DNA from 2 places in the Streptomyces sp. NPDC051822 genome. Region 2 is predicted to be linked to the other one. Evidence: riboswitches for the same ligand, from Rfam matches in the RefSeq annotation. Region 2 holds a riboswitch; the other holds the start of a gene.

Region 1 (5,116 bases), on a different contig from region 2:
GGCCGTCGAGCAGCCGCCCGACGAGGGGGTCCTGGAGGGTCGTGTCCACGACGACGAGTCTACGAGCCGGTCGGCGGGGCCTCGGCCGGGTGGCCCCGACTGCGACGGAGCTGTGACGAGCTCCGCACCCCCGCCCCCCCCCGCCGTCCGCGTCAGAACGCCGGGCGTTCCGGGTCCAGGGCGGGTCGGCCCTCCATCGGGGAGGACGCCTCCGCGAAGTGGCGGCGGGGGATGCGGCCCGCCCGGTGGGCGAGGCGGCCCCCCTCCACCGCGTGCCGCATCGCCGCCGCCATCAGGACCGGCTCCTGCGCCCGGGTCACCGCCGATGCCAGCATCACCGCCGCGCAGCCCAGCTCCATCGCGAGCGCCGCGTCCGACGCGGTGCCCGCCCCCGCGTCGAGGATCACCGGCACCCCCGCGCGTTCCGCGATCAGCTGGAAGTTGTGCGGGTTGCGGATGCCGAGCCCCGAGCCGATCGGGGAGCCGAGCGGCATGATCGCCGCGCACCCCGCGTCCTCCAGCTTGCGCGCCAGGACCGGGTCGTCGTTGGTGTAGGGGAGGACGGTGAAGCCGTCGTCGACGAGGGTCTCGGCCGCGGCGAGGAGCTCCTCCCCGTCCGGCAGCAGGGTCCGCTCGTCGGCGACGACCTCCAGCTTGATCCAGTCGGTGCCGAGCGCCTCCCGCGCGAGCCGGGCGGTCAGGACCGCCTCCCCTGCCGTGAAGCAGCCCGCCGTGTTGGGCAGGACCCGGATGCCGAGCCGGTCGAGGACGGAGAGGACCGAGCCCTGGACCGTCGGGTCCAGGCGCCGCATGGCGACCGTCGTCAGCTCCGTACCGCTGGCGATCAGCGAGCGCTCCAGGACGTCGAGGCTGGGTGCCCCGCCGGTGCCCATGATGAGGCGCGAGGTGAACTCCGTACCCCCGAGGGTGAACACGTCGTCGGACATCGCGCTCAGCCCCCCTGCACCGCGGTGAGGACCTCGACCCGGTCGCCCTCGCCGAGCGGCGTCGCCGCCCACTCGCCGCGCGGCACGACCGTCTCGTTGAGGGCGGCGGCCACCCCGGAGCGGGACGTGGTCAGGGTCGCGACGAGGGCGTCGAGGGTGAGGGGGCCGGAGAGCTCGCGCGGTTCTCCGTTCACGGACACGTTCATGCGGGCTGCTCCTGACGTACGGGGAGTGCGGGGGAGAAACGGCGGGGGGTGAAGGGGCGCGCCTCGTCCGGGAGGACGCCCGTGGTGAGCACCTCGGCCATGACGTCGCCGGTGACGGGGGTGAGGAGGACCCCGTTGCGGTAGTGGCCGGTGGCCAGGTGGAGGCCGGGCAGAGCGGTGGGGCCGAGCAGCGGCGCGTTGTCCGGGGAAGCGGGGCGGAGCCCGGCGAGGGTCTCGGTGAGCGGCAGTTCGGTGAGGCCGGGGACGAGTTCGTGGGCGTCGCGCAGCAGCTCGTACACCCCGCCCGCCGTCACCGTGGTGTCCCAGCCCAGCTCCTCGCTGGTGGCGCCGACGACGAGCTCGCCGTTCGCGCGCGGCACCAGGTAGACGTGGCTGCCGCGGACGACGGCCCGGACGGTCCGGGAGAGGAAGGGGGCGTACGGGGCCGGCACCCGCAGCCGCAGCACCTGGCCCTTCACGGGGCGGACGGGCGGCAGGACCTCGGCGGGCACGCCCGCGAGCCGCCCGCTCAGGCTTCCGGCGGCGAGGACGACCTGGTCGGCCGCCAGTTCCCGGCCCCCGGCGAGCACGGCACCGCGCGCCCGGTCCCGTACCACCGTCAGGCTCTGCGCGAGCGCGCGGTGGAAGACCACCCCGGCCCGTTCGCAGGCGACGAGGAGCGCGGCGGCGAGCCGGCGCGGGTCGACCTGGTGGTCGCCGTCGACCCGCAGCCCGCCCCGCACCCCCGGGGCGAGCATCGGTTCGAGGCGGCGGCACTCGCGGCCGCTGAGCCACTCGGAGGTGAGCCCGCAGCGGGTCTGCAGGGCGTGCAGTTCGCGCAGGTGGGCCCGGTCGTCGGCGTCGAGGGCGACGGCGAGGGTGCCGCAGGCGCGGTAGCCGACGTCGTGGCCGGTGAACTCCTCCAGCTCGGCGACGAACGCGGGATAGCGCGCGGCGGAGGCGAGGTTGAGCCCGAGCAGGGTCTCCTCGCCGTAGTGGAGTTCGGTGACGGCGGCGAGCATCCCGGCCGCGACCCGTGCGGCGCCGCCGCCCGGGTCCGGGTCGACGACGGCGGTGCGCAGTCCGCGCCGCGCGGCCCGCCAGGCCGTGACCAGACCGATGATGCCGCCGCCGACGACGAGGACGTCGGCGGTATCGGTGGCACGGGTAGCGTCAGTGGCTCCACTGACATCGGAAGAACGCATGGGCGTCCAGCCCCTCCCTTCGCCGGCATGACCCGGATCAGGTTCGTACGGTCGGAGGCCGTCCCAGCCTCCCTCTCAGCCCGGTGCGTCCGGGCTCCCGCGAGTGCTTTACGCCCGCCAGACTAACCGCAGGCCCTTTCGGGGCCCAGGCCCCTCCCTGGCTGACGGTGTGTCAGGAACGTAAGGTGGGCGGGTGAGCGAGCAGAAGCAGGCCCAGCAGCATGTCGTGATCGTCGGCGCCGGGATGGCGGGCGTGCAGACCGCCGTCGCCCTGCGCGAACAGGGCTTCACCGGCCCCGTGACCCTCATCGGGGCCGAGTCCCACCAGCCCTACGACCGGCCCCCGCTCTCCAAGGCCATCCTCCTCGGCAAGGCCGAGGACTCCGCCTTCGACGTCGACTTCGAGGACCTCGGCATCGAGCTGCGTCTCGGCCTCGACGTCACAGGGCTGCGCGCCGCCGACCACGAGATCGACACCGAGGCGGGGCCCGTCCCGTACGACATCCTGGTCGTCGCCACCGGGGCCCACCCGGTCACCCTGCCCGGCACCGAGGGCGTCCCCGGGGTCCACCTGCTGCGCACCCTCGACGACGCCGTGCGCCTCGGCCCCGTCCTGGAGCGCCGCCACGCCGTCGTGGTCGTCGGCGCGGGATGGATCGGCGCCGAGTTCGCCACCGCCGCGCGCGAGGCGGGCTGCGCCGTCACCGTCGTCGAGGCCGCCGACCGCCCCCTCGCCGGCGCCCTGCCCGCCGAGGTCACCACCCCCATGGCCGAGTGGTACGGGGCCGGCGGCGCCGAACTCCTCACCCACGCGCGCGTGCACTCCGTCGAGCCGGGCGCGCCCGGCCGGGTGGTCCTCGCCGACGGCCGCGAGCTCCCCGCCGACGCCGTCGTCGTCGGCATCGGCGCCCGCCCCGCCACCGACTGGCTCGCGGACTCCGGCATCGCCCTCGACCCCAGCGGCGCCGTCACCGCCGACGAGCGGCTGCGCACCTCCCTGCCCGACGTGTACGCCGTCGGCGACTGCGCCTCCTTCCCCTCCGCCCGCTACGGCAAGCGCCTCCTCGTCCACCACTGGGACAACGCGCTCCAGGGCCCCCGCACGGTCGCCGCCACGATCACCGGGGCCGACTCCGGGCCGTACGACCCCGTCCCGTACTTCTGGTCCGAGCAGTTCGGCCGCTTCGTCCAGTACGCCGGGCACCACGCGGGCGCGGACGAGCTGCTGTGGCGCGGCGACCCCGCCGGTGAGGCCTGGTCAGCGCTCTGGCTGCGCGCCGGGGTGCTCGTGGCCCTCCTCGCCGTCGGCCGCCCCCGCGACCTGGCCCAGGGCCGCAAGATCATCGAGACGGCCACCCCCGTGGACCCGGAGCGCGCAGCCGACCCCTCCGTACCCCTGAAGGCGGCGGTCCGGTAGGGCCCGGGTACCGGCTGTCGGTCCGGGATGGCAGGCTTGTCCTGTGACCGAGATTGACGTAAAGATCGATGCGCTCGTCCCCGCCTGGCTCTACGTGCCCGACATCGCGGAGATGCTCGATGTCGAGGTGACGCGCGTGCGGCAGCTGATCAAGGAAGGTCAGCTCATCGCCGTGCGCCGTGGAGAGAACAACGCCCTGCAGATTCCCGCCGCCTTCATCCAGGGCGACAAGATCGTCAAGGGCCTCGTCGGGCTCCTGACCGTGCTGCGGGACGACGGCTTCACCGACGAGGAGATGCTGGAGTGGCTCTTCACTCCGGACGAGAGCCTGCCGGGCACGCCCGCGCAGGCGCTCAACGAGAACCGCGGCACGGAGGTGAAGCGCCGCGCCCAGGCGCTCGCCCTCTGAGGCACGCACGCACCAGGACACCATCAGCGGGTGTCGCGGCGACCGGCCCCCTCACGGGCCGGCCGCCGCGGCGCCGGCGACACCGACGGGGGGAACCCACCCATGCCCACGCCTCGTGAGCGGCTCGCCGACGCCCGGCTCTACCTCTGCACCGACGCCCGGAAGCGCCAGGGCGACCTGCCCGCCTTCCTCGACGCCGTGCTCTCCTCCGGCGTGGACATCGTGCAGCTCCGCGACAAGGGCATGGAGGCCGGTGAGGAGCTGGAGCACCTCGCCGTCTTCGCCGACGCCGCCCGCCGGCACGGCAGACTGCTCGCCGTGAACGACCGGGCCGACGTCGCCCACGCCATCGGCTCCGACGTGCTCCACCTCGGCCAGGGCGACCTGCCCGTGCCCGCCGCCCGGGCGATCCTCGGCGGCCCCGACGACGTACTGATCGGCCGTTCCTGCCACGCCGAGACCGAGGTGGCCGCGGCCGCCGCGGAACCGGGCGTGGACTACTTCTGCACCGGCCCCTGCTGGCCCACCCCCACCAAGCCCGGACGGTACGCGCCGGGCCTCGGTCTCGTGCGGTACGCGGCCGGGCTGGCCCAGGACCGGCCCTGGTTCGCCATCGGCGGCATCGACGAGACCAACCTCGACGAGGTCCTGGACGCGGGCGCGCGCCGGATCGTCGTCGTCCGCGCGATCACCGAGGCCGACGACCCGGCCGCCGCGACGGCCGCCCTCGCCAAGCGGGTACGGGAGCGCGCGGAGGCCTAGGAAGTGTCCTGCCGGCGCACCCGGAGGGGCCCGCGAGGACGTCCACCGGGCGTCCCCCCGGCGTCCGGCGGCGTGCCCGGCGGGGTGTCCGAAAAGGTGTCCAGCACTCGGACGCCGTTTACGCGGCTTCCCGGACCGCGTCTAACCTGCCCGTATGGCCCTTGGTACCG
Region 2 (5,116 bases):
CGCCCCCACCCTGGTGTTCGGGGCGACGCTCCTCACGGCCGGTCTGGTCTTCGGCGCCGTGGCCGCGGCCGGGCTGCTCGGCGCGGCCGTCGGACTCCTCATGACGGCCCTGCGGAACAGTCCGGCCGCCGTGCACACGGGGTCCGCGCCGGACGACGAACTGTCCCGCGCCCGGGAGGCCTGGCGCCGCGCCCTTCTCGAACGCGGGATCCTCCCCTTCCTGCGCGACGCCCTCGCGGCCACCGCGCCCCCCGCGGGCCCACCGCCGACGCCCCAGCCGTGACGCACCGCCGGCCCGCGACTCCCCCGGGGTCGCGGGCCGGCCGAGCGCCGGTGGGGGTCAGTCCGCCAGCGGCAGGTAGACGCGGTTGCCGCTCTCGGCGAACTCCTTGGACTTCTCCGCCATGCCGGCCTCGATCTCCTGCTGCGTACCGCCGTGTTCACGACGGATGTCCTGCGAGATCTTCATCGAGCAGAACTTCGGACCGCACATCGAGCAGAAGTGCGCGGTCTTCGCGGGCTCCGCGGGCAGCGTCTCGTCGTGGAACTCGCGGGCGGTGACCGGGTCGAGCGCCAGGTTGAACTGGTCCTCCCAGCGGAACTCGAACCGCGCGTCCGAGAGCGCGTCGTCCCACTCCTGCGCGCCCGGGTGTCCCTTGGCGAGGTCGGCCGCGTGGGCCGCGATCTTGTACGTGATGACGCCCGTCTTCACGTCGTCCCGGTTCGGCAGCCCGAGGTGCTCCTTGGGCGTGACGTAGCAGAGCATGGCCGTGCCCCACCAGGCGATCATCGCCGCGCCGATGCCGGAGGTGATGTGGTCGTACGCGGGCGCGACGTCCGTGGTCAGCGGGCCGAGGGTATAGAACGGCGCCTCCTCGCAGATCTCCTGCTGGAGGTCGATGTTCTCCTTGATCTTGTGCATCGGGACGTGCCCGGGGCCCTCGATCATCGTCTGGACGTTGTGGCGCTTGGCGATCGTGTTCAGCTCGCCGAGCGTGCGCAGCTCCGCGAACTGGGCCTCGTCGTTGGCGTCCGCGATCGAGCCGGGACGCAGGCCGTCGCCGAGCGAGTACGTGACGTCGTACGTCGCGAGGATCTCGCAGAGCTCCTCGAAGTTCGTGTAGAGGAAGTTCTCCTTGTGGTGCGCGAGACACCACGCGGCCATGATCGAGCCGCCGCGCGAGACGATGCCGGTCTTGCGGCGCGCGGTGAGCGGCACGTACGGCAGGAGTACGCCGGCGTGCACGGTCATGTAGTCCACGCCCTGCTCGGCCTGCTCGATGACCGTGTCCTTGTAGATCTCCCAGGTCAGGTCCTCGGCCCTGCCGTCGACCTTCTCCAGGGCCTGGTAGAGCGGCACGGTGCCGATCGGGACGGGGGAGTTGCGCAGCACCCACTCGCGGGTGGTGTGGATGTTGCGGCCGGTGGACAGGTCCATGACCGTGTCGGCGCCCCACTTGGTCGCCCAGGTCATCTTCTCCACCTCCTCCTCGATGGAGGAGGTGACGGCGGAGTTGCCGATGTTGGCGTTGACCTTCACCAGGAACCGCTTGCCGATGATCATCGGCTCGATCTCCGGGTGGTTGACGTTCGCCGGCAGCACCGCGCGACCTGCGGCGATCTCCTCCCGTACGACCTCGGGGGAGACGTTCTCGCGGATGGCGACGTACTCCATCTCCGGGGTGATCTCCCCCCGGCGGGCGTACGCGAGCTGGGTCACCGCCTGGCCGTCGCGGCCGCGGCGCGGCAGGCGCGGACGGCCGGGGAAGACGGCGTCGAGGTTCTTCAGCCCGCCGCCGCGCGGCGAGGTGTGCTTGATGCCGTCGTCCTCGGGACGGGCCGGGCGGCCCGCGTACTCCTCCGTGTCGCCGCGGCCGATGATCCAGTTCTCGCGCAGCGGCGGGAGGCCCCGCCGTACGTCGGTGTCGACGGTGGGGTCGGTGTACGGGCCGGACGTGTCGTACAGCGTGACGTCCTTGCCGTTGGTGAGGTGTACCTGACGGACCGGCACCCGGAGGTCGGGCCGCGAGCCCTGGACGTACCCCTTGTGCCAGCCCGGTGTGCGCTCACCGTCGACAGAGGTGCCGTCCTGGTCGGAGGCAGGCGTGCGTGCATCCTGAATGGTCATGAGACCGATCTCCCTACGCCGGCATTACCCGGTAACAGGTTCGGCGGTCGGCGCAGCCTCCTCCCGTACGTGCGTACGGTGATCAGCGCCCTCTCAGCCCGGTGCTCCGAGCTCCCGCGTGTGCAAAGGTGCCACCACGCTAGCGTCATCCCTGGCGTGCTGAACAGTGGGCCCCCGCCGTTCTTGCGATGATCGGTCGGTGACTTCCCCCCAGCAGACTCCCGAGCCGCACGGCCACGACCACGGTCCAGGCCCTTCCCACGGCCACGCCCAGGGGCACGGCCACAGCCACAACCACGGGCCCGCCGCACCGGTGTCCCGGCATCTGCGCAAGGTCATCGCCGCGGTCCTGATCCCCTTCGCCACAGCCGTCGTGGTGGGGCTCATGGTGCTGTGGCCCGGTGGCGCCCCGCCCCATGAGCGCACCGGGGTCGGCTTCGACCGGCAGACCGAGCAGGGCAAGGTCGTCGCCGTCGAGCAGGTCGACTGCGCGGACGTGAACGCCGCGCAGGTCCCGCCGACCGGCGACACCTCCACCCCTCAGGGGCGCGAGGCGGTCAACGCCCAGCAGGGACAGTGCGAGAAGGCGACCATCGAGGTCACCAGCGGCCCGGAGAAGGGGCGCAGGTTCACCGAGATCGTGCAGCCGGACGCACCGCGCCAACTGGACGAGGGCCAGGGGGTGGTGGTCGCGTACGCTCCCGACGCGCCGCGTGACCTCCAGTACTCGGTGACCGATGTGAACCGCAAGATCCCGCTGGCGGTGCTCGCAGGCATCTTCGCCCTCGTCGTCGTGCTCGTCGGCCGGATGCGGGGCGTGATGGCGCTGATCGCCCTCGTCGCGAGCTTCCTCGTGCTCACGTTCTTCATCCTGCCCGCGATCCTGCAGGGGTCGAATCCGCTGGTCGTGGCGATCGTCGGGTCGAGCGCGATCATGCTGATCGCGCTCTACATGTGCCATGGCCTCTCGGCGCGCACCTCGGTGGCGGTGCTGGGGACGCTGATCTCCCTGCTGCTGATCGGACTGCTCGGCTCGGTCTTCATCGACTGGGCGTCGCTGAGCGGCAACACCGACGACAACACCGGCCTGATCCACGGCCTGTACCCGAGCATCGACATGTCGGGCCTGCTTCTGGCCGGAATCATCATCGGCTCGCTCGGTGTCCTCGACGACGTGACGGTCACCCAGACCTCAGCGGTCTGGGAGCTGCACCAGGCCGATCCGGGCATGGGGCCGCGCGGGCTCTACCGGGCCGCCATCCGCATCGGACGCGACCACATCGCCTCGGTCGTGAACACCCTGGTGCTCGCCTACGCGGGTGCCGCCCTCCCGCTGCTGCTGCTCTTCTCCATCGCTCAGAGCAGCATGGGGACGGTGGCCAACAGCGAACTCGTCGCCGAGGAGATCGTGCGCACCCTGGTCGGGTCGATCGGTCTGGTCGCCTCCGTGCCGGTCACCACGGCACTCGCGGCACTGGTGGTCTCCGCCGACCGGCCGGCGTCCGAAGGACAGCGACCCGCGGCGGTACGGGGCGGGCGTCGGCGCCGCGCCAAGTGACGTAGGGGCCCGGCGCGTCAGGCCGGGCCCGCGTTCTCCTCGGCCAGAATCCGGCCCAGTGCGGCCTCCAGGTGGTCTTCGAAGTCGCCGAGTGTCCGTTCCTGACCGAGCGGGACCAGTTTGTCCGTGCGGTCCAGGAAGGCGACCAGCGGGGGTGCGCTCGCCCGGAAGAGGGCACGGTCGCCGCCGACCTGGAGTCGGATGGAGACGTCCGAGAGACCCTCCGGCTCGGTCGGGGCGATGTGCACATCGCCGTCCCCGCTCGGCCGGTTGATTCCGTCGAGCAGCAGCTCCCTGCCGAACGCCCAGGTGACCGGCGCGTCTCCGGGGAGGTGGAAGGTCATCCGCACCGCGTAGGGATCCCGGGACTCATACCGCAGTTCGACCGGGATCCTGAAGGAGAGCTCCTCGGAGACGAGGAAGCTCATCAGGACTTCGGCCTGAACGGACTCTCGCATCGTGTACCCCGCAGTAGATGAAGCAGTTGTGTGAACACAGCTGCTGAAAGCTGTGACCGAAACGGCCAGGAATGATCCCCCGTGGCCCTCTTGACGCAATCGTGCTGTAAGCGCTAGCAGATCACAAGGAGTGATTTTTCAGATACTGATAGAGAAAGCGAGCGAGCTGAAGAGCCTTCCGATCTCTGTGCGTAGTCGCTCGACTGCCGGGAGCAACCGTTCTTCCTGGTGGAGGGGGAGGGAAATGGCCATTGCACCCGCTGCGGAGCCCGCGGTGATGGGGATCGCGGCACAGACCGTGCCGAGCGCATATTCCTGACGCTCGACCAGGGGCTCCATTCGCCCCAAACCGTCCAAACGCTCCAAAAGCGTACGGCGATTACGCACGGTGAACGGCGTGATCGCTTCCACCGGATGACGGTCGAGGTGGTCTTGACGGGATTTCGGATCGAGTTGACTCAGCAGACACTGCCCGATCGCGTGGGCGTGGGCGGTCTGCCGGAAGTCGGCCCATTCCTCCACGGCGGGGGCGGAAGGGGTGTCGGCGACGGCGACGAGCTCGATCTCCCCCTCGCGGTAGAGGGCGAAATAGACCGGCACACCGATCTCGTCCCGCCAGCGGGCAAGAGAGTCTTCGATCTTGATGCGACGATTCTGCACAGCTTCGCCGCCGGCCAGTCGGACGGCGGCTTCACCCAGCACGAACACACCCTTCTCACGGCGCAGATAGCCCTCGTGCGTCAGGGTGCGGAGCAGGTGGTACGTGGTGGGCAGCGGAAGGCCCGTCTCACGGGCGAGCTGTTTGGCGGGAGCGCCGTCCGCGTGGGAGGACACGGCCTCCAGGAGTCTCAGCGCCCGCTGCACCGAGCCGATCAGGGTAGGCGCAGCCGTCTGCGTAGCCGTGGCCAAAGGTCACCCCCAGGCGTGACGACGGATGCACTGCACCCGCCCGCGGGGGCCGCCCCCGCGCGC

What was found. Region 2 has a riboswitch for thiamine pyrophosphate ahead of thiC (phosphomethylpyrimidine synthase ThiC). Riboswitches for the same ligand answer to the same signal wherever they lie in the genome.
Region 1: another riboswitch for thiamine pyrophosphate. It lies ahead of thiO (glycine oxidase ThiO); the one in region 2 lies ahead of thiC (phosphomethylpyrimidine synthase ThiC).

Annotation. Positions count from the first base shown of each region.
Region 1 is NZ_JBITBZ010000001.1:343,266-348,381, reverse strand. It holds gene pknB (Stk1 family PASTA domain-containing Ser/Thr kinase) at 1-49, opposite strand, end outside; gene ACIA8N_RS01580 (thiazole synthase) at 153-947, opposite strand; gene thiS (sulfur carrier protein ThiS) at 953-1,153, opposite strand; gene thiO (glycine oxidase ThiO) at 1,150-2,358, opposite strand; TPP riboswitch at 2,356-2,469, opposite strand; gene ACIA8N_RS01565 (FAD-dependent oxidoreductase) at 2,552-3,775, shown strand; gene ACIA8N_RS01560 (Rv2175c family DNA-binding protein) at 3,819-4,184, shown strand; gene thiE (thiamine phosphate synthase) at 4,287-4,946, shown strand; gene metF (methylenetetrahydrofolate reductase [NAD(P)H]) at 5,101-5,116, shown strand, end outside.
Region 2 is NZ_JBITBZ010000005.1:187,989-193,104, forward strand. It holds gene ACIA8N_RS18260 (hypothetical protein) at 1-283, shown strand, start outside; gene thiC (phosphomethylpyrimidine synthase ThiC) at 341-2,128, opposite strand; TPP riboswitch at 2,122-2,256, opposite strand; gene ACIA8N_RS18270 (YibE/F family protein) at 2,328-3,686, shown strand; gene ACIA8N_RS18275 (SsgA family sporulation/cell division regulator) at 3,704-4,144, opposite strand; gene ACIA8N_RS18280 (helix-turn-helix domain-containing protein) at 4,283-5,053, opposite strand.